3 regions of the Serratia sp. TSA_130.1 genome follow, and region 3 is predicted to be linked to each of the others. Evidence: predicted binding sites of a transcription regulator. Region 3 holds the regulator's gene; each other region holds the start of a gene.

Region 1 (6,304 bases), on a different contig from region 3:
ATTCGCGCGCTCAGCTCCGGCTGCGTGCGGGTGAACAAGGCTTCCGATTTGGCGAATATGCTGCTGCAGGATGCCGGCTGGAACAATAGCCGCGTTTCCTCCACGCTGAAAGAAGGGAATACCACTTATGTGAATATTCGCCAGCGTATTCCCGTAAAACTGTATTATCTGACCGCCTGGGTTTCGGATGACGGCCAACCGCAATTCCGTACAGATATTTACAATTATGATAATACGGTGAGATCGGGCGCACAAATTTTAGCTCAGGCCAAAAAATTAATGCAGTAAATGCAGTAATTATAAATAAATAACGGTCAGAATGTTTGGCTATACCGCAGGCCCTCTTACCTGGGGGCCTGTAAACCTAGGCGTATCGCGGGTTGACTCAGCATACGCAGGCGGTTATGGTTCGGACAGTGCGCTGCTTTGTGCATTTATTTTGACATTCTTGCCGGGTTTAACAGAGTCATGGACAAAATTGATCATCATCGCCGTAAATGGCTGGCGCTAGGCGGCGCAGCTATGGGCATAGCGCTGCTTCCAGGGCAGGCGTTTGCCAGTCTTTCCACCGCTCGACCGCGTATTTTAGTGTTGAATAACCTGAATACCGGTGAATCTATTAAAGCCGAGTTCTTTGACGGCAAAGGCTACAATAAAGAAGAGTTGGTTCGGCTAAATCATCTGTTCCGCGATTATCGCGCCAACAAGGTTAAATCGATCGATCCCAGTTTGTTTGATCACCTCTATCGCCTGCAGGGGCTGCTGGGTACCAGCAAGCCGGTGCAGCTGATCTCCGGTTACCGTTCCGTAGATACCAACAACGAATTGCGCGCGCACAGCCGTGGTGTGGCCAAGCACAGCTACCATACCAAGGGCCAGGCGATGGATTTCCATATTGAAGGTATCCAATTGAGTAATATCCGTAAAGCGGCGTTAAAAATGCGCGCTGGTGGTGTAGGATATTACCCACGTAGCAACTTCGTGCACATCGATACCGGCCCGGTTCGGAGCTGGTAATCGCGGTGCCCTCAGTGAATAACGCCGCTCCTTGCGGAGGCGGCGTTATTGTCGTTGGAGCCTTATGAAATACCATCTTATTCCCGTTACCGCTTTTAGCCAGAATTGCAGCCTGATCTGGTGTGAAAACACGCAGCAGGCGGCGTTGGTCGATCCCGGCGGCGAAGCGGAAAAAATCAAAGCGGAAGTGGCGAAGCAGGGTGTGACAATCACGCAGATTTTGCTGACGCACGGCCATTTGGATCACGTCGGCGCGGCGGCGGAGCTGGCGGAACATTATCAGGTGCCGATTTACGGCCCGGATAAAGAGGACGCTTTTTGGCTGGATGGTTTGCCGGCGCAGAGCCGGATGTTCGGGCTGGAAGAGTGTGCGCCGCTGACCCCGACCCGTTGGTTGTCGGAAGGCGATGAGATGCAGGTGGGCGAGATGAAGCTCAAGGTGTTGCATTGTCCTGGGCACACACCGGGCCACATCGTCTTTATCAATGAGCAGGCGCGTTTGGCGCTGGTGGGTGATGTGCTGTTTAACGGCGGCGTGGGGCGCAGCGACTTCCCGCGCGGTGACCATCAGGCGCTGATCGCCTCTATTCGCACCAAGCTGTTGCCGTTAGGCGACGACATGCGCTTTATTCCCGGCCACGGTCCAATGTCGACCTTCGGTCACGAGCGCCAGACCAACCCGTTCCTGCGCGAAGAGCCGGCGGTGTGGTAACGATCATTTCCCGGCAGAAATAATTAAGGGGCGCATAGCGCGCCCCTTCAAACTGGTGGCTTTCGCCGACGCGCTTAGAGCACGGCGACGATGGCTTCACACAGCGGCGCCATATTGTCCGGCGTCATGCCCGCCACGTTCACCCGACCCGAGTTCACAGCGTAAACGCCAAACTCTTCACGCAGACGCAGCACCTGCTCTTTGGTCAGGCCGCTGAACGAGAACATGCCGTTCTGCTGGATGATGAAGCTGAAGTCCTGCTGCGCGCCTTTCTCCTGCAGGGTGTTCACAAACAGCTGACGCATGCGGTGAATGCGTTGGCGCATATCGGTCAGCTCTTGTTCCCACATCGCGCGCAGCGCATCGTTGCCCAGAATAGTGGCGACAACGGCGGCGCCGTGTGACGGCGGGTTGGAGTAGTTGGCGCGAATGGCCGCTTTCACCTGGCTGAAGGCGCGATCGGCGGTTTCGGCATCGGCGGCTACAATAGTGCAAGCGCCGACGCGTTCATTGTACAGACCGAAGTTTTTCGAATAGGAACTGGCGACGATCAGTTCTTTATGTTTGGCGGCGAAAATACGCAGGCCCTGCGCATCTTCTTCCAGGCCGTTGGCGAAGCCCTGATAAGCGAAGTCGAACAGCGGCAACCACCCGTTGGCGACGGAAAGTTCAGCCAGCTGCGCCCACTGTTCCGGCGTTGGATCGATACCGGTCGGGTTATGGCAGCAGCCGTGGAACAGCACGACATCGCCGGCCTGCGCCTGTTTCAGGCTGTTCAGCAGGCCGTCAAAATCCAACGCGTGGTTGGCGGCGTCATAGTAGGCGTATTCCAGCACTTCCAGGCCCACGGCGCTAAAGACGTTCTTGTGGTTCGGCCAGCTTGGGTTGCTGATCCAGATGCGTTTGGCGCTGGTCTGGTTGGCGATAAAGTCTGCCGCCACGCGCAGGCCGCCGGTGCCGCCAGGCGTCTGTGCGGTGCGCGCGCGGCGATCGGCGACGATCGGGCTCTCTTTACCGAACAGCAGCTCTTGCGTGCAGCTGGCGAACGCCGGGATGCCCTCAATGCCGAGATAGTTTTTGGTGGTCTCATTTTCCAACAGATACTGTTCAGCTTTCTTTACGCTGGTCAGCACCGGGGTTTTACCGGTTTCGTCTTTATAAACGCCAATGCCTAAATTGATTTTATTCGGGCGGGCGTCGGCGCGGAAAATGTCGGTCAGGCCCAGGATCGGGTCGGCGGGTGCGGCGGTGATTTTTTCAAACATGTCAGGTGCTTCCAAATCTCGGAGTTAAGCAGACAGAAGCATCAGGGTAGCGCCAGTTATCGGCTTTGCCAACCGTTTGCGATAAAAACACCGCGATCTTATGAACGTGAAGGATTCGACAGAAAAAATGATGGGGAAGGGGGAATCGGCAGGATAAAAAGTTACCGGCTGATACAAACAAAAACAGGGCCGAAGCCCTGTTTTTTTAACTTAGTCGACGGTGAACCGCCGATAAGCGAGACAACTTAGAACTGGTATACCAAACCAACGCCTACGATATCGTCAGTTGCGATGCCGGTTGCTTTGGTGAAGTCGTTGTCATCCAGCAGGTTGATTTTGTAATCAACATAGGTGGACATGTTTTTGTTGAAGTAGTAAGTGGTACCAACAGAAACATATTTAACCAGATCTTGGTCAGAACCCACGCCTGGGACGTTCAGGTTTTTACCCTTAGACTGCAGGTAAGACACTTCTGGGCGCAGACCGAAGTCGAACTGATACTGAGCAGTCACTTCGAAGTTCTGAGTTTTGCTAGCGAAGCCGCCGCAGTTTTCAGTCGCTGCGCAAGTGTTGGTGAAGTTACCGCCACCGAACGGAGTCATGTTACGGGTTTCTGCATACATTGCCGCCAGGTAGACGTTGTTGGCGTCATATTTCGCGCCCACGGTCCATGCGTCAGCCTTGTCGCCACGCTCGTTTGAACGCAGTTTCTGGTCGTCGGTACGGTTGGAAGAAGCGTATGCAGCGCCGAAGCTTACGCCTTCGCCGATGTCATAAGTAGAGGAAATGCCCCAGCCGTCGCCGTTTTGTTTTTTGACGTCACGGCCGTCGTTCTGGTTTTTGCCCTGGTATTGCAGAGCGAAGTTCAGACCGTCAACCAGACCGAAGAAGTTGTTGTTACGATAGGTCGCAACGCCGTTGGTACGGCCGGTCATGAAGTTGTCGGAGTAGGTGTAAGTATCGCCACCGAACTCTGGCAGCATATCGGTCCAGCCTTCCACGTCGTACAGTACGCCGTAGTTACGGCCGTAGTCGAAGGAGCCGTAGTCAGCGAATTTCAGACCGGCGAAGCCCAGACGGGTTTTGGTGCCTTCGGTGCCCTGAGATTCGGCGTGGTTGGACTGAACGTTGTATTCCCACTGGCCGTAACCGGTCAGTTGGTCAGTAATCTGGGTTTCACCTTTGAAGCCGAAACGAACATAGGTCTGATCGCCGTCATTACCTTTGTCTTTGGAGAAGTAGTGCAGACCGTCAACTTTGCCGTACAGATCCAGCTTGTTGCCGTCTTTGTTGTAGATTTCAGCTGCGTTTGCTGCACCAGCAGCCAACAGAGCCGGGATTACCACTGCAAGAATGTTGCGCTTCATCATTATTACCCTCATTGGTGTTATTCGGACACCTTTGCCACTGCCGCCAATAATCCTTTGGGAACTATTGTTGATAGATTGGTGTCGTCCTGTGTCTGAACGCAGTGTTCCATTCACAGGCGGGTTAATCTAGGACGAAAATGATACCAATGTCCCAATCAGGTTGCAAAAGGAAAGTATGTGTAACCAAATGTAATTTTTCGGGAACTTTGTGACGTGCGTCAATATTAAAAAATGCGAAAGGCCAGCGATGCTGGCCTTTGTTTTGTAACGAAATCGTTTAAAAAACGTGTGATCGTATAAATTAGAAGCTTGCGTTACGCGGCGTGCGCGGGAATGGAATCACATCGCGCACGTTTTGCACGCCGGTGACATAGGCGATTAAACGTTCAAAGCCCAGGCCGAAACCGGAATGCGGCACGGTGCCGTACCGGCGCAGATCGCGATACCACCAGTAGTCTTCTTTATTCAGCCCCATCTCTTCCAGACGCTGATCGAGCACGTCGAGGCGTTCTTCACGCTGCGAGCCGCCGATGATTTCGCCGATGCCCGGCGCCAGCACGTCCATGGCCGCGACGGTCTTGCCGTCTTCGTTCATGCGCATGTAGAACGCTTTGATGTCTTTCGGGTAGTTTTTCACCACCACCGGTGCCTGGAAGTGTTTCTCCGCCAGGTAACGTTCATGCTCGGAAGAGAGATCGATGCCCCAGGAAACCGGGTTTTCGAAGGTTTGGCCCGAAGCCAGCAGGATCTCAATGGCGTCGGTGTAGTCCACCTGGGCGAAATCGGAAGACACGAAGCGCTCCAGACGAGCGATAGCGTCTTTATCCACGCGCTCGGCGAAGAATTTCAGATCGTCGGCACGTTCATCCAGCACCGCCTGGAACACATACTTCAGCATGCTTTCGGCCAGGCCGGCGACGTCGTCCAGCGTAGCGAAGGCCACTTCCGGTTCGATCATCCAGAACTCCGCCAGGTGGCGGCTAGTGTTGGAGTTTTCGGCGCGGAAGGTTGGGCCGAAGGTGTAAACCTTCGACAGCGCGCAAGCGTAGGTTTCGCCGTTCAGCTGGCCGGAAACGGTGAGGAAGGCTTCCTTACCGAAGAAGTCTTCGCTGAAATCGACGGTGCCTTTGTCGGTGCGCGGCAGGTTTTCCAGATCCAGCGTGGACACGCGGAACATCTCGCCGGCGCCTTCGGTATCGGAGGCGGTGATCAGCGGAGTAGAGACCCAGAAATACCCATTTTCATGGAAGAAGCGGTGGATCGCCTGCGCCAGAGTATGACGTACGCGCGCCACGGCGCCGATCAGGTTGGTGCGCGGGCGCAGGTGAGCCACTTCGCGCAGGTATTCGATGCTGTGGCGCTTGGCCGCCATCGGGTAAGTGTCCGGATCGTCGACCCAGCCGACCACGTTGATCGCGGTAGCCTGCAGTTCGAAGCTCTGGCCTTCGCCCGGTGAAGCGACGACTTTGCCGGTGACTTCAACCGAACAACCGGTGGTCAGATGCAGCACTTCATCCTGATAATTCGGCAGAGAATTATTAACGACGGCCTGTAACGGATCAAAGCAGGAACCGTCATAGACGGCCAGGAAGGAGATACCAGCTTTTGAATCTCTCCGGGTACGTACCCAGCCGCGTACGGTGACTTCACTGTCAACCGCAGCACGACCTTGCAGTACGTCGACTACAGGCACTACGCTCATAGATTTCTCTCTTTAATAATTTGGTTTAGAAATAGCTTACAACCCAAGAATATGGGGGTAATGGCTATGTTACTTGCCGCGGTGCAGAGCACAAGCAGAAATCATCGGATTGGCGCAACATTTATCGCGGCTGACTGAAAAGAGGGCGTTCGGGATAAAAACAAAAAAGCCGGCGCGTAAATCGGGCCGGCTTTCTTTCTCTCTATATAATAGAGAAGGTTCAACTGGCTTTCTTCAC
Region 2 (6,304 bases), on a different contig from region 3:
CCGCCTTATACCGCCCTGTCGTAAGCCGGGGCGGCGCTTTCATCCTGCGCGCAAGGTTTCAGCCGATCGTGCATCACCTTGATGGCGTCACCCAAGACCATGGTGCGGCCGGCGACCGTCAGCTGATTTTGCGCCAGCAGGCACAGGCTGGCGTTATCCCCGGCCTCGACCACCAGCAGGCGCGCTTCCGCGCCGCTTTCCATCACTTTCACCGCCGCCAGCTCGCCGTTTTTCGGCTGCAACGGGTAGTGCTGCTGCGAGAAATGCCAGCTCTTCGGCATCAGCGGTTTCAGGAAGCGGTAGGCGACCAGCGCATTCAACACCAGCTCGGCGCGCTGTTCATGGCTCAGCTTGACCTGCTTGCACTGTTCTTCATAGGTGAAATAAAGGGCGGCGTCATCCACGCAAAAAGCGCATTCATCGAAGGCGTCCGGCGTTAACATTTTGGCCGGGAAACGTGAACGAAAGATCATACCATTAGCTAAATCCAGCATTAGCCGATCGTGTTCGGCATCAAAATACCAACGCCAATTATCGTCAGGTTTTATCTTCATTTCGTATCCTTCTCGCTGCCCATGCCAACGCCGCACTCACCCTAAAAGGCGATTTTATCACCGATGAAATAGCTTAAACATCGGATAATTCCGCGAACGATATTTAAGCTAACGAACAAAATATAGACGAGCCGGGGGCAGAAATAAACCCCCGGAATAAAATGAGAGGAAAAATATTAGATATGGGTAACGATATCTTTAATCAAACGCGGGCCGTGATAGATAAATCCGGAATAAATTTGCAGCAGGCTCGCGCCGGCCTCCATTTTTTCGCGCGCCGCCGTCAGCGAATCGATGCCGCCTACGCCGATAATCGGCAGACGCCCTTGCAGTTCGGTGGAGAGGCGACGGATCACTTCGGTGCTGCGTGATTGCAACGGACGCCCACTTAACCCGCCCGCTTGTTCGCAGTAATTCAGCCCTTGGATCAATTTTCGATCCAACGTGGTATTGGTGGCGATCACGCCATCGATATTATGCCGCACCAGGCTATCGGCAATTTGGATCAATTCTTCTTCAGAAAGATCCGGCGCGATCTTTACCGCCACCGGCACATATTTGTGATGGCGCGCATGTAATTCCTGCTGCTTATTTTTAATCGCAGCCAAAAGATCGTCCAACGCTTCGCCATACTGTAAGGATCGTAACCCCGGCGTATTCGGTGAAGAGATGTTAATCGCGATATATCCGGCATACGGATAAACTTTATCCATGCAGATCAAATAATCGTCTTTGCCCTGCTCGACCGGCGTGTCTTTATTCTTGCCGATATTGATCCCAAGAATGCCGCCGAAATGGGATTTCTTAACGTTTTCAACCAGATTGTCCACACCATGGTTATTGAACCCCATGCGGTTAATCAGGCCTTCCGCCTCAACCACGCGGAACAAGCGCGGCTTGTCGTTGCCCGGTTGCGGACGCGGCGTCACGGTGCCGACTTCCACATGGCCGAAGCCCATCGCGCCGAACGCATCGATGCATTCGCCGTTTTTATCCAGACCGGCGGCCAATCCCAGCGGGTTTTTAAACGACAGCCCCATGCAGCTGACCGGTTTGGTCGGCACGGACTGACGGACAAGAAACGCTAATGGGGTGCCGGTAATACGGCTGAGCTGACGAAAGGTCACTTCGTGCGCGCGCTCCGGATCGAGCTGGAACAACGCTTTCCTGATGAGGGGGTAGTACATGGACTCTCCTGATTTCCCGGTTGCAAACCGGGGGCGTATTATCCGGTATCCCCCGCCTAATTGGAATTGATTAAAGGCAAAAAAAGCCGTTTTTACGCAATCGTTTTCCCTCTTCATCGCCAAATCGGCGCCAATCCGCTTTTACGCATATCCAAATCAAAAAATGAGATTTAAAAAACGCGCCCGGTTGCTGGTAGGTTTAAAACACTTCCCATTAATTTTCTAATTAAACCTAACTTTTAGTTATAAGGAGTGGCAATGCGCGTTATATCACTGGCCGGTAGCCCACGCATCCCATCACGTTCCGCCGCGCTGCTCTCGCTGAGTCAGAACTGGCTGCGGCAACAAGGGGTGGAGGTGACGGCCTATACCCTGCACGACTTCGATGCCGAAGATCTGCTGTACGCCAACTTCAACAGTCCGGCGATCAAGGCGTTTGCCGACCAGCTGGCGCAGGCCGACGGCCTGCTGATTTCCACACCGGTTTATAAAGCGTCGTTCTCCGGCGCGCTGAAAACCCTGCTGGACCTGCTGCCGGAACGCGCGCTGGACCATAAAGTGGTGCTGCCGCTGGCGACCGGCGGTTCTGTCGGTCACATGCTGGCGGTGGACTATGCGCTGAAACCGGTGCTGGCGGCGCTCAAAGCGCAAGAGGTGCTGCACGGCGTGTTCGCCGACGACAGTCAGATCCAGCTGACCGGCGAAAGCGCCACGCTCACCGACGCCGTGGCCGCCCGGTTGGAAGAAGCGCTCGCCAGTTTCTATCTGGCGCTTGGGCGCCGCAAACCGCCCGCGCTGCGCGTCGCCTCGCCGCTGACGGCGCGTCAAACCGCCTGAAATGCCTGGAAAAGGAGAGCCTGAATGAAACAACGCAACGCTTTGCGACGTTGGCTGAACGCAGCGGCCTTCACCGGCCTGCTGTCGCTGGTCTGGGCCAACGCCGCCGTCGCGCAGGATCCGGCGCAATTTCGCATCGGTTACCAGAAAGGATCGGTGAGTCTGGTGCTGGCGAAAAGCCACCGGCTGCTGGAGGAGCGCTTCCCCGCCACCCGCATCAGCTGGATTGAATTTCCCGCCGGCCCGCAGATGCTGGAAGCCTTGAACGTCGGCAGCATCGATCTGGGCAGCACCGGTGATATTCCGCCGATCTTCGCGCAGGCCGCCGGGGCGGACCTGCTGTATGTCGGCGTTGAGCCGCCCAAACCGAAGGCGGAAGTGATCCTGGTGCCGGAAAACAGCCCGATCAAAACCGTCGCCGATCTGAAAGGCCATAAGGTCGCATTTCAGAAAGGATCCAGCTCACACAACCTGCTGCTGCGATCGCTGCAAAAGGCCGGCCTGAAATTTACGGATATCCAACCCGCCTACCTGACCCCCGCCGATGCGCGCGCCGCATTCCAGCAGGGCAACGTCGATGCCTGGGCTATCTGGGATCCTTATTATTCCGCCGCGCTGCTGCAGGGCGGCGTGCGGGTGCTCGGCGACGGCACCGATCTGAACCAGACCGGTTCCTTCTATCTGGCGGCGCGCCCTTATGTCGAAGCCAATGGCGCCTTTATCAGCCAGGTCCTGACGGTGCTGACCCAGGCCGATGCGCTCACCCGCAGCGACCGGGCGCAAAGCGTGACCTTGCTGGCCAACGCCATGGGGCTGCCGGAACCGGTGATCGCCAGCTATCTGGATCACCGTCCCCCGACCGCCATCACACCGCTCGATGCGCATACGATCGCCGCGCAGCAGCAAACCGCCGACCTGTTTTACGCCAACCGGCTGGTGCCGGTGAAGGTCGACATCTCGCAACGCATCTGGCGCCCAAGCGCGCAATAAATACGGGAGAGCATTGACGATGAGCCTGAACGTTTTCTGGTTTTTACCCACCCACGGCGACGGCCACTATCTTGGCAGCGCACAGGGCGCTCGCAGCGTCGATCACGGTTACTTGCAACAAATCGCCCAAGCGGCGGACCGGCTGGGATTCGGCGGCGTGCTGATCCCCACCGGTCGCTCTTGCGAAGACTCCTGGCTGGTGGCCGCCTCGCTGATCCCGGTCACCCAGCGGCTGAAATTTTTGGTCGCGCTGCGGCCGGGTATCATCTCCCCTACGCTGGCGGCGCGTCAGGCGGCGACGCTGGATCGCCTGTCCAACGGGCGCGCCCTGTTCAATCTGGTCACCGGCGGCGATCCGGAAGAGCTGGCGGCGGAGGGGTTGCATCTCAGTCATGAAGAGCGTTACGAGGCCTCGACCGAGTTCACTCATATCTGGCGCCGGGTGCTGGAAGGTGAAACCGTCGATTTCCACGGCAAGCATATTCAGGTGAAAGGCGCCAAACTGCTGTTCCCGCCGGTGCAGCAACCGCGCCCGCCGCTCTATTTCGGCGGATCCTCCGCCGCCGCGCAGGATCTGGCCGCCGAGCAGGTAGAAATGTACCTCACCTGGGGAGAGCCACCGGCACAGGTCAAAGAGAAGATCGAAGAGGTGCGCGCCAAAGCGGCGGCGAAGGGCCGGCAGGTACGCTTCGGCATCCGTCTGCACGTCATCGTGCGGGAAACCACCGAAGAAGCCTGGCGCGCCGCCGATCGGCTGATCGCTCACCTCGATGAGGAAACCATCGCCAACGCGCAGCAGGCCTTTGCGCGCTTCGACTCCGTCGGCCAACGGCGCATGGCGGCGCTGCACGGCGGCAAGAAGGATAATCTGGAGATCAGCCCGAACCTGTGGGCCGGCATCGGCCTGGTGCGCGGCGGCGCCGGCACCGCGCTGGTGGGCGATGGCCCGACGGTCGCGGCGCGCATGCAGGAATACGCCGATCTGGGCATCGACACCTTTATTCTCTCCGGCTATCCGCATCTGGAAGAGGCCTACCGCGTCGGCGAACTGCTGTTTCCGCACCTCGATCTGGCGCAGGAGGAAACGCCCGCGCGCCTTCAACCGGTGCGCCCGCAGGGCGAAGTGGTGGCCAACATCTATGTTCCGCAAAAAGTGTCGCAGAGCTGAGGAGCGCCCCGATGGCAAAGAACGCGCAACGCATCCTGTACCGGCTGGCCCCTTGGGCGCTGCCGCTGGCGCTGGTGATCATCTGGCAAGTCGCCGTCGAAACCGGCTGGCTGTCCAACCGCATTTTGCCGGCGCCGAGTGCGGTGCTGGCCGCCTTCTGGCGCCTGAGCCAAAGCGGCGAACTGTGGCAGCACCTGAGCATCAGCAGCCAGCGTGCGTTGTTAGGCTTCGCCATCGGCGGCAGCATCGGACTGATTCTCGGCTTTATTACCGGGCTGTCGCGCTGGGGTGAACGCCTGTTGGACAGTTCGGTGCAAATGATCCGCAACGTGCCGCACCTGGCGCTAATCCCACTGGTGATCCTGTGGTTCGGCATCGATGAATCCGCCAAGATCTTTCTGGTGGCGCTCGGCACGTTGTTCCCGATTTATCTCAATACCTATCACGGCATCAAAAACATCGATCGCGGCCTGCTGGAGATGGCGCGCAGCTACGGTCTGAGCGGTTTTCGCCTGTTCACGCAGGTGGTGCTGCCGGGCGCGTTGCCGTCGATTATGGTCGGCGTGCGTTTCGCCCTCGGGTTCATGTGGTTGACGCTGATCGTCGCCGAAACCATCTCGGCCAACTCCGGCATCGGTTATCTGGCGATGAACGCGCGTGAATTTCTGCAAACCGACGTGGTGGTGGTGGCGATCGTGCTGTACGCCCTGCTCGGCAAGCTGGCGGACGTGGGCGCACAACTGCTGGAACGCGTCTGGCTGCGCTGGCATCCGGCCTATCAACTGAAACAGGGAGAAGCGCTATGACCCTTCCCGCTCGCCTTGCGCAAGGCACGCCGGTGACGCTGGAGTCCATCGGCAAACGTTACGGCAACCGCACCGTGCTGGATAACATTCAGCTACGCATCTCTGCCGGGCAGTTCGTGGCGGTGGTCGGCCGCAGCGGCTGCGGCAAGAGCACCCTGCTGCGTCTGTTGGCCGGCCTGGAACAGGCCAGCAGCGGCGCGCTGCTCAGCGGCAATGCGCCGCTTGCCGCCGCCAAAGAGGATACCCGGCTGATGTTTCAGGATGCTCGCCTGTTGCCGTGGAAAACGGTGATCGACAACGTGGGTCTGGGGCTGCGCGGCCACTGGCGCGACGCGGCGCTGCAGGCGCTGGCCGCGGTCGGTTTGGCGGATCGCGCCCGCGACTGGCCGGCGGCGCTGTCCGGCGGACAAAAGCAGCGGGTCGCCCTGGCGCGCGCGTTGATCCACCGCCCCCGCCTGCTGCTGCTGGACGAACCGCTCGGGGCGCTGGATGCCCTGACGCGCATCGAGATGCAAGGGCTGATAGAATCGCTGTGGCAACAGCACGGTTTTACCGTACTGCTGGTGACGCACGACGTCAGCGAAGCCATCGCGCTGGCGGATCGGGTGATCCTGATTGAAGAGGGCCACATCGGACTGGATCTGAGCATCGATCTGCCGCGGCCACGCCGCAAAGGCTCGGCCAGGCTGGCGGAACTGGAAGCTGAAGTGCTGGAGCGGGTGTTATCGCCGCCGGTCACCGCGGCCAGCCCACGCCAGGCGG
Region 3 (6,304 bases):
TTGTTATCTGCTACAGGTCAATTTCTACACGGTTACGCGCGGAATTGATAATTGATTGTGCAGATCAATTACTTCGTATCGATCGGTACACTCGATCAATATTTAAACACCCATGGCGAGGGGGCAAAAAGTGACATCGTCACTAACTCGTCACGTTGAATTCCCTTGCGGGACAAGGCTATACTCGCTTGTGCTTCAATCCACCCGCCGTCTGCCACGGCACAGTCAATTCAGAGGAATTATGCGCTTACTCCATACCATGATCCGCGTCGGTGATCTGCAACGCTCCATCGACTTCTACACCAAGGTATTAGGCATGCGCCTGCTGCGCACCAGCGAAAACCCGGAGTACAAATACTCGCTGGCTTTTGTCGGCTATACGGAAGAGAGCGAAGGCGCGGTTATCGAACTGACCTATAACTGGGGCACCGACAGCTACGACATGGGCACCGCCTTCGGCCACCTGGCGCTGGGCGTGGACGACGTCGCCGCCACCTGCGACAACATCCGCCGCGCCGGCGGCAACGTCACCCGTGAGGCCGGCCCGGTGAAAGGCGGCACCACGGTGATCGCGTTCGTTGAAGATCCGGACGGTTATAAAATCGAGCTGATCGAAAACAAACACGCCGGCCAAGGCCTCGGCCACTAAGCCTCTCTCGGGGCGCGCCTGCGCCCCGCTGATTCTCCGCGCGATAGCGCCTGCAACCGGGCGCAAAATTTGCCATAATGCGCGCTGCATTCGATGAAGATAAGAAACTGATGGCCGAAAAAAGTGATCTTAACGCCCTGAGTGGTCGTTTTCGTGGGTTTTATCCCGTAGTAATAGATGTTGAAACCGCCGGCTTCAACGCCAATACCGATGCGCTGCTGGAAATCGCCGCCGTGACGCTGAAAATGGATGAAGACGGCTGGCTGCAGCGCGACGAAACCCTGCACTTCCACGTGGAGCCTTTCGAGGGCGCCAACCTGCAACCGGAAGCGCTGGCGTTTAACGGCATCGATCCGCACAACCCGCTGCGCGGTGCGGTCAGCGAATACGACGCGCTGCACGCCATTTTCAAAGCGGTGCGCAAAGGGCTCAAGGATCGCGGTTGCAACCGGGCCATTATCGTCGCGCACAACGCCAACTTCGATCACAGCTTCCTGATGGCCGCGGCCGAACGCGCCGGTTTGAAGCGTAATCCGTTCCATCCGTTCGCCACCTTCGACACCGCTGCGCTGAGCGGCCTGGTGCTGGGGCAAACGGTGCTGGCCAAAGCCTGCATCGCCGCCGGCATGCCGTTCGACAGCAGCCAGGCGCACTCCGCGCTGTACGACACCGAACAAACCGCCCTGCTGTTTTGTGAGCTGGTTAACCGCTGGAAGCGTCTCGGCGGCTGGCCGCTGCCCGCCGGCGATCTCGCCGAATAGGCCCAATAAAAAAGGCGGCCCAGTTTGCACTGGCGCCGCCCGTTACGCGATAACCGCAAGTCTGTCGATTAAGACTGCTGGTCTTCCTGCGCTTTATACTTTTCTGCCGTTTCTTTGATCAGCTGCTGCAATTCGCCGCGCTGATACATTTCGATGATGATATCGCAACCGCCGACCAGCTCACCGTCTACCCACAGCTGCGGGAAAGTCGGCCAGTTGGCGTATTTTGGCAACTCGGCGCGGATGTCCGGGTTTTGCAGAATATCCACATAGGCGAAACGCTCACCGCAGGCGGACAGCGCTTGCACAGCCTGCGCGGAGAAGCCGCAGCTCGGCAGCTTTGGCGAACCCTTCATGTACAGCAGAATCGGGTTTTCAGCGATCTGGTGCTGAATTTTTTCAAGTGTCGTCGTCATTTATTGCTTCCTCAAGCCACATTTCATGGCTACAACATGCATCACGCGGGCTATTGTAGCGGCTGGAACAGTCGCAAGAAAACGCCATCTTTTGCAAGGATATTCGCCCGCCGCCGATCGCGTTTCACCGGCCACGTCATTCCGGTCAAAACATACGTTGAGAATAACATTTTTAATCCGACCATTTCACTAATATATTGCGCCGCGATGACGGCGCGGCTTAATTATATCCGCTACCGCCGCCTGGCGCTTTTTTATACATCAACAGGCTGATTTTAAACCAAAAAAAATGTCATTAACGTTTTCTCACAATATGGATTATTATTTATGAGTTCTTCGCTGTTTTATATGGCGAAATTCGGGAATACTGTAACTCTTTCGATATCCGTTTCGGGGCCAAGGTTGGTGACGTCGACATGCGTTTAATTCTTACGCTCTTTGCGCTGCTGTTTACGCAGCTCTTCTTCAATTTGGCGCACGCTGCGCCACAGGCGCGTGTTGCCGCCGAGCAGCGTAAAAGCCATGCCAATGAAGCGCGGCCCGATGACCGCAGAAAAAAGAAAGCGGATAAAGCCGCCAAAAAAGCCAAAGTGACGGCCCCCGAGAAAAAAACCAAGACCGCCAAGGTCAAAAGCGAGAAAAGCGCGAAAAAGATCGTCAGCGCCAAACCCAAGGTCAAAGCGCAGAAAACCGCCAAAATTAAAGTCACCCCGCCGAAAAAGGGCTACAAAAAAGGCTATGGCCGCCACCGCGAAGCCGGTATGGCCACCGCCAAGCTGGCGCGTGATGAAAAACCATTGAAACTCAGCCCAGCGCACAAAAAGCGTTACCAGCACGCCAAGCAGACCGCGATGGCCAAGCTGATGGATCAGATGGGCAAGCCTTACCGCTGGGGCGGCAGCTCGCCGCGCACCGGCTTTGACTGCAGCGGCCTCATCTATTACGCCTATAAAGACGTGGTGAAAATCAAGATGCCGCGCACCGCCAACGAAATGTATCACCTGCGCGACGCGGCGCCGATCAAGAAAAGCGAACTGGAAAGCGGCGATCTGGTGTTCTTCCGCATTAACAACCGCGGCGTGGCGGATCATGTCGGCGTCTACCTCGGCAACGGCAAATTCATCCAGTCGCCGCGCACCGGCGAAGAGATCCGCATCAGCCAGCTTGATAACGACTATTGGCAGAACCACTACATCGGCGCTCGCCGCGTAGTGACGCCGAAAACCATCCGTTAATTCCCTGCTCTGCGCGGTTGCGGCCTCGGTCGCAACCGCCTGTTCAAGCTATCGCCTATCGCACCTCCCCACGCGCATTTCTGGCTTTTCTTCCTGTTTTTTATGATGAAAATTGTTAAGATTGAATGACCACAATAAAAAACGGCCCATATGACTCTCGCCCCGGCGGGAAGCGAATGGCGCTGTAAAGGAGGAAGCAATGTCGTTTGAATTACCTGCATTACCGTATGAGAAAAACGCGCTCGAGCCGCACATCTCCGCCGAGACCCTGGAATACCACTACGGCAAGCACCACAACACCTACGTGGTTAACCTGAACAACCTGGTGAAAGGCAGCGAGTTCGAGGGCAAATCGCTCGAAGAGATCATCAAGACCTCTAACGGCGGCGTGTTCAACAACGCCGCGCAGGTGTGGAACCACACCTTCTACTGGCACTGCCTGTCACCACAGGGCGGCGGTGAACCGCAGGGCGAACTGGCGGCGGCGATCGTCAAATCCTTCGGCTCTTTCGCTGCGTTCAAAGAGCAGTTCACCGATGCCGCCGTGAAAAACTTCGGCGCCGGCTGGACCTGGCTGGTGAAAAAACCGGACGGCGCGCTGGCGATCGTCAACACCTCCAACGCGGCCACCCCGCTGACCGGTGAAGACAAACCGCTGCTGACCGTTGACGTGTGGGAACACGCGTATTACATCGATTACCGCAATGCGCGTCCAAAATACCTGGAAAACTTCTGGGCGTTGGTCAATTGGACCTTCGCAGCGGAAAACCTGGCGTAAGCGCAGGCCTTGCCTAAGTGATGAGGCGCAGCTTGGCTGCGCCTTTTTTAAAACTGGCGGGAAATCAGTTCAACGCGGCGACAAAGCTGAAAGCGATGATCATCGCCAATGCGCAAACGGTGGTGAACAGCGACATCTTCAGATCGGTATCCATGACAACTCCTTTAAAATGGGCTTTCCTAAGGATAAAAGGCGCACAATTAGTACGTCAAATCATTTTCCCACAGTTCGCCGATAAAATCTTGTTATCATTTCCCGGTTTATAATCTCGATTACCTCTTCCACTTTTGTTCAATATGCGACAAAATTCGCAGTTCACAACTGCGTACCGGCATTCATGCCCCTCCTGATTAAGCGCTGACGACTTCAACACTAAAAACTCAGTTTTCGCTTCTCTGGAGAAGGATCTACGTAGGCAAACGATTAACATCACACTTACATGCTGTAAACATGTGAGTTCAGGAGTCATTCCTTACATGGCAACGATTAAAGATGTGGCCAAACGCGCGGGCGTTTCCACCACCACCGTTTCGCACGTCATCAATAAGACTCGTTTCGTCGCCGAAGAGACCAAAGCGGCCGTGTGGGCCGCCATCAAAGAGCTGCACTACTCGCCGAGCGCCGTGGCGCGCAGCCTGAAAGTCAATCACACCAAGTCTATCGGTCTGCTGGCCACCTCGAGCGAAGCGCCCTACTTTGCCGAAGTGATCGAGGCGGTGGAAAACAGCTGCTACAGCAAAGGCTATACCCTGATCCTGTGCAACTCGCACAACAATCTGGACAAACAGCGCGCCTACCTGGCGATGCTGGCGCAAAAGCGCGTCGACGGCCTGCTGGTCATGTGTTCCGAATACCCGGATCAGCTGCTGGGCATGCTGGAAGACTACCGCAACATCCCGATGGTGGTAATGGACTGGGGCGCCGCGCGCGGCGACTTCACCGACACCATCATCGATAACGCGTTCGAGGGCGGCTATCTGGCCGGGCGTTACCTGATCGAGCGCGGCCACCGCGATATCGGTGCTATCCCTGGCCAACTGTCGCGCAACACCGGCGGCGGTCGGCATCAGGGCTTCATGAAGGCGCTGCAGGAAGCGCATATCGATATTCGCGAAGAGTGGATAGTCCAGGGTGACTTCGAGCCGGAGTCCGGTTACAAGGCGATGCATCAAATTCTGTCGCAGAAACAGCGACCGACCGCGGTATTCTGCGGCGGCGACATCATGGCGATGGGCGCCATCTGCGCCGCCGACGAACTGGGGCTGCGGGTGCCGCAAGATATTTCCGTGATCGGCTACGACAACGTGCGCAACGCCCGCTACTTCACCCCGGCGCTGACCACCATTCATCAGCCGAAAGAGCGTCTGGGCGAAATGGCCTTCACCATGCTGCTGGATCGCATCATCAGCAAGCGCGAAGAATCGCAGGTGATCGAAGTGCATCCGAAGCTGGTCGAACGCCGTTCGGTCGCCGACGGTCCGTTCATCGACTACCGCCGCTGATCGTCCTCCCTACCGGAAGCCGGCACGGCTTCCGGTGCCGCCTCACTCAGCCACTCCTGATTCAGCGTCTCGCCATCGCCCAAATACGCCAGCAGCCAGCTCATCGCCGGTGACGGTTTATCCTGTTGCCAGGTCAGGCAGCAGGGGCTGGCGGGAAACGGCTGCTGCAACTGCAACGCCTTCAGCTCACCGCGCTGCACCCGCGGAAGCGCCAGATGCGCCGGCATCATGCCGACGCACAATCCGGCGCACAAACAGTCGAGCGCCGAGGTCCAGTCCGGCACCACCAGCCGCCGCTGGTTATCCAGCGTCCAGGTGACGCGCTTGGGCAGATTGCGCGAGGTGTCTTCCAGACAAAGCGCAGGGTACGGCCTCAACCGATCGTCATTCAACGGCCCTGCCAGCTGCGCCAGCGGATGCTGTGGGCTGACTACGCACAGCCAGTTCATATCCCCCATGTCGCGGAAAGCGAAGCCGCCGCCGACCGGCACCGCGCGGGTGGCGCCGATCGCCATGTCCACCCTGCCGTCCACCAACGCATCCCACACGCCGTTAAACACCTCGGGTTGCAGCATCAACTCGACGTCGGGGAAATGGCGGTAGAAATCCAGCACCAGCTGGCGGCTGCGCTGCGGTTTGACGATGATGTCCACCGCGATATTCAGCTGACCGCGCCAGCCGTTGGCCACCTGTTGACAGTGGCGGCGGGTGTCGAGCATTTTTTTGATAACAGCTCGCGCATCCTTGATAAACAGCGCGCCGGCCGGCGTCAGTTCCACATCTCGGTGACGCCGCTCAAACAGCGGCACCGCCAGCCATTGCTCCAGCTGCCGCACGGTATAACTTACCGCCGACGGCACCCGGTGCAGCTCCTGCGCCGCCGCGCTGAAACTGCCGGTGCGCGCCACCGCATCAACGACCTCGAGAGAATATTCAGACCACATCGCTTTGCCTTCAATTTTT

Evidence for each region. Region 3 encodes PurR, which represses purine synthesis genes. Its sites were predicted from a motif close to CANGCAAACGTTTGCNTG; they were not measured.
Region 1: ACUTQY_RS08250 (amino acid aminotransferase) is a predicted target of PurR. The motif match lies at 3,060-3,077, and genes of this name have one in related genera.
Region 2: pyrD (quinone-dependent dihydroorotate dehydrogenase) is a predicted target of PurR. The motif match lies at 1,835-1,852, and genes of this name have one in related genera.

What each region holds. Positions count from the first base shown of each region.
Region 1 is NZ_JBQZFS010000002.1:308,669-314,972, reverse strand. It holds gene ldtD (L,D-transpeptidase) at 1-288, shown strand, start outside; gene ACUTQY_RS08260 (YcbK family protein) at 469-1,017, shown strand; gene ACUTQY_RS08255 (MBL fold metallo-hydrolase) at 1,082-1,729, shown strand; gene ACUTQY_RS08250 (amino acid aminotransferase) at 1,804-2,994, opposite strand; gene ompC (porin OmpC) at 3,240-4,364, opposite strand; gene asnS (asparagine--tRNA ligase) at 4,666-6,066, opposite strand; gene pncB (nicotinate phosphoribosyltransferase) at 6,287-6,304, opposite strand, start outside.
Region 2 is NZ_JBQZFS010000002.1:296,206-302,509, forward strand. It holds gene ACUTQY_RS08190 (cell division protein ZapC) at 6-554, opposite strand; gene pyrD (quinone-dependent dihydroorotate dehydrogenase) at 731-1,741, opposite strand; gene ssuE (NADPH-dependent FMN reductase) at 2,000-2,578, shown strand; gene ACUTQY_RS08205 (sulfonate ABC transporter substrate-binding protein) at 2,603-3,568, shown strand; gene ssuD (FMNH2-dependent alkanesulfonate monooxygenase) at 3,588-4,736, shown strand; gene ssuC (aliphatic sulfonate ABC transporter permease SsuC) at 4,748-5,542, shown strand; gene ssuB (aliphatic sulfonates ABC transporter ATP-binding protein) at 5,539-6,304, shown strand, end outside.
Region 3 is NZ_JBQZFS010000004.1:265,379-271,682, forward strand. It holds gene gloA (lactoylglutathione lyase) at 242-649, shown strand; gene rnt (ribonuclease T) at 727-1,410, shown strand; gene ACUTQY_RS16890 (Grx4 family monothiol glutaredoxin) at 1,479-1,826, opposite strand; gene ACUTQY_RS16895 (C40 family peptidase) at 2,243-3,061, shown strand; gene sodB (superoxide dismutase [Fe]) at 3,261-3,839, shown strand; gene cydH (cytochrome bd-I oxidase subunit CydH) at 3,904-3,993, opposite strand; gene purR (HTH-type transcriptional repressor PurR) at 4,316-5,341, shown strand; gene punR (DNA-binding transcriptional activator PunR) at 5,329-6,285, opposite strand.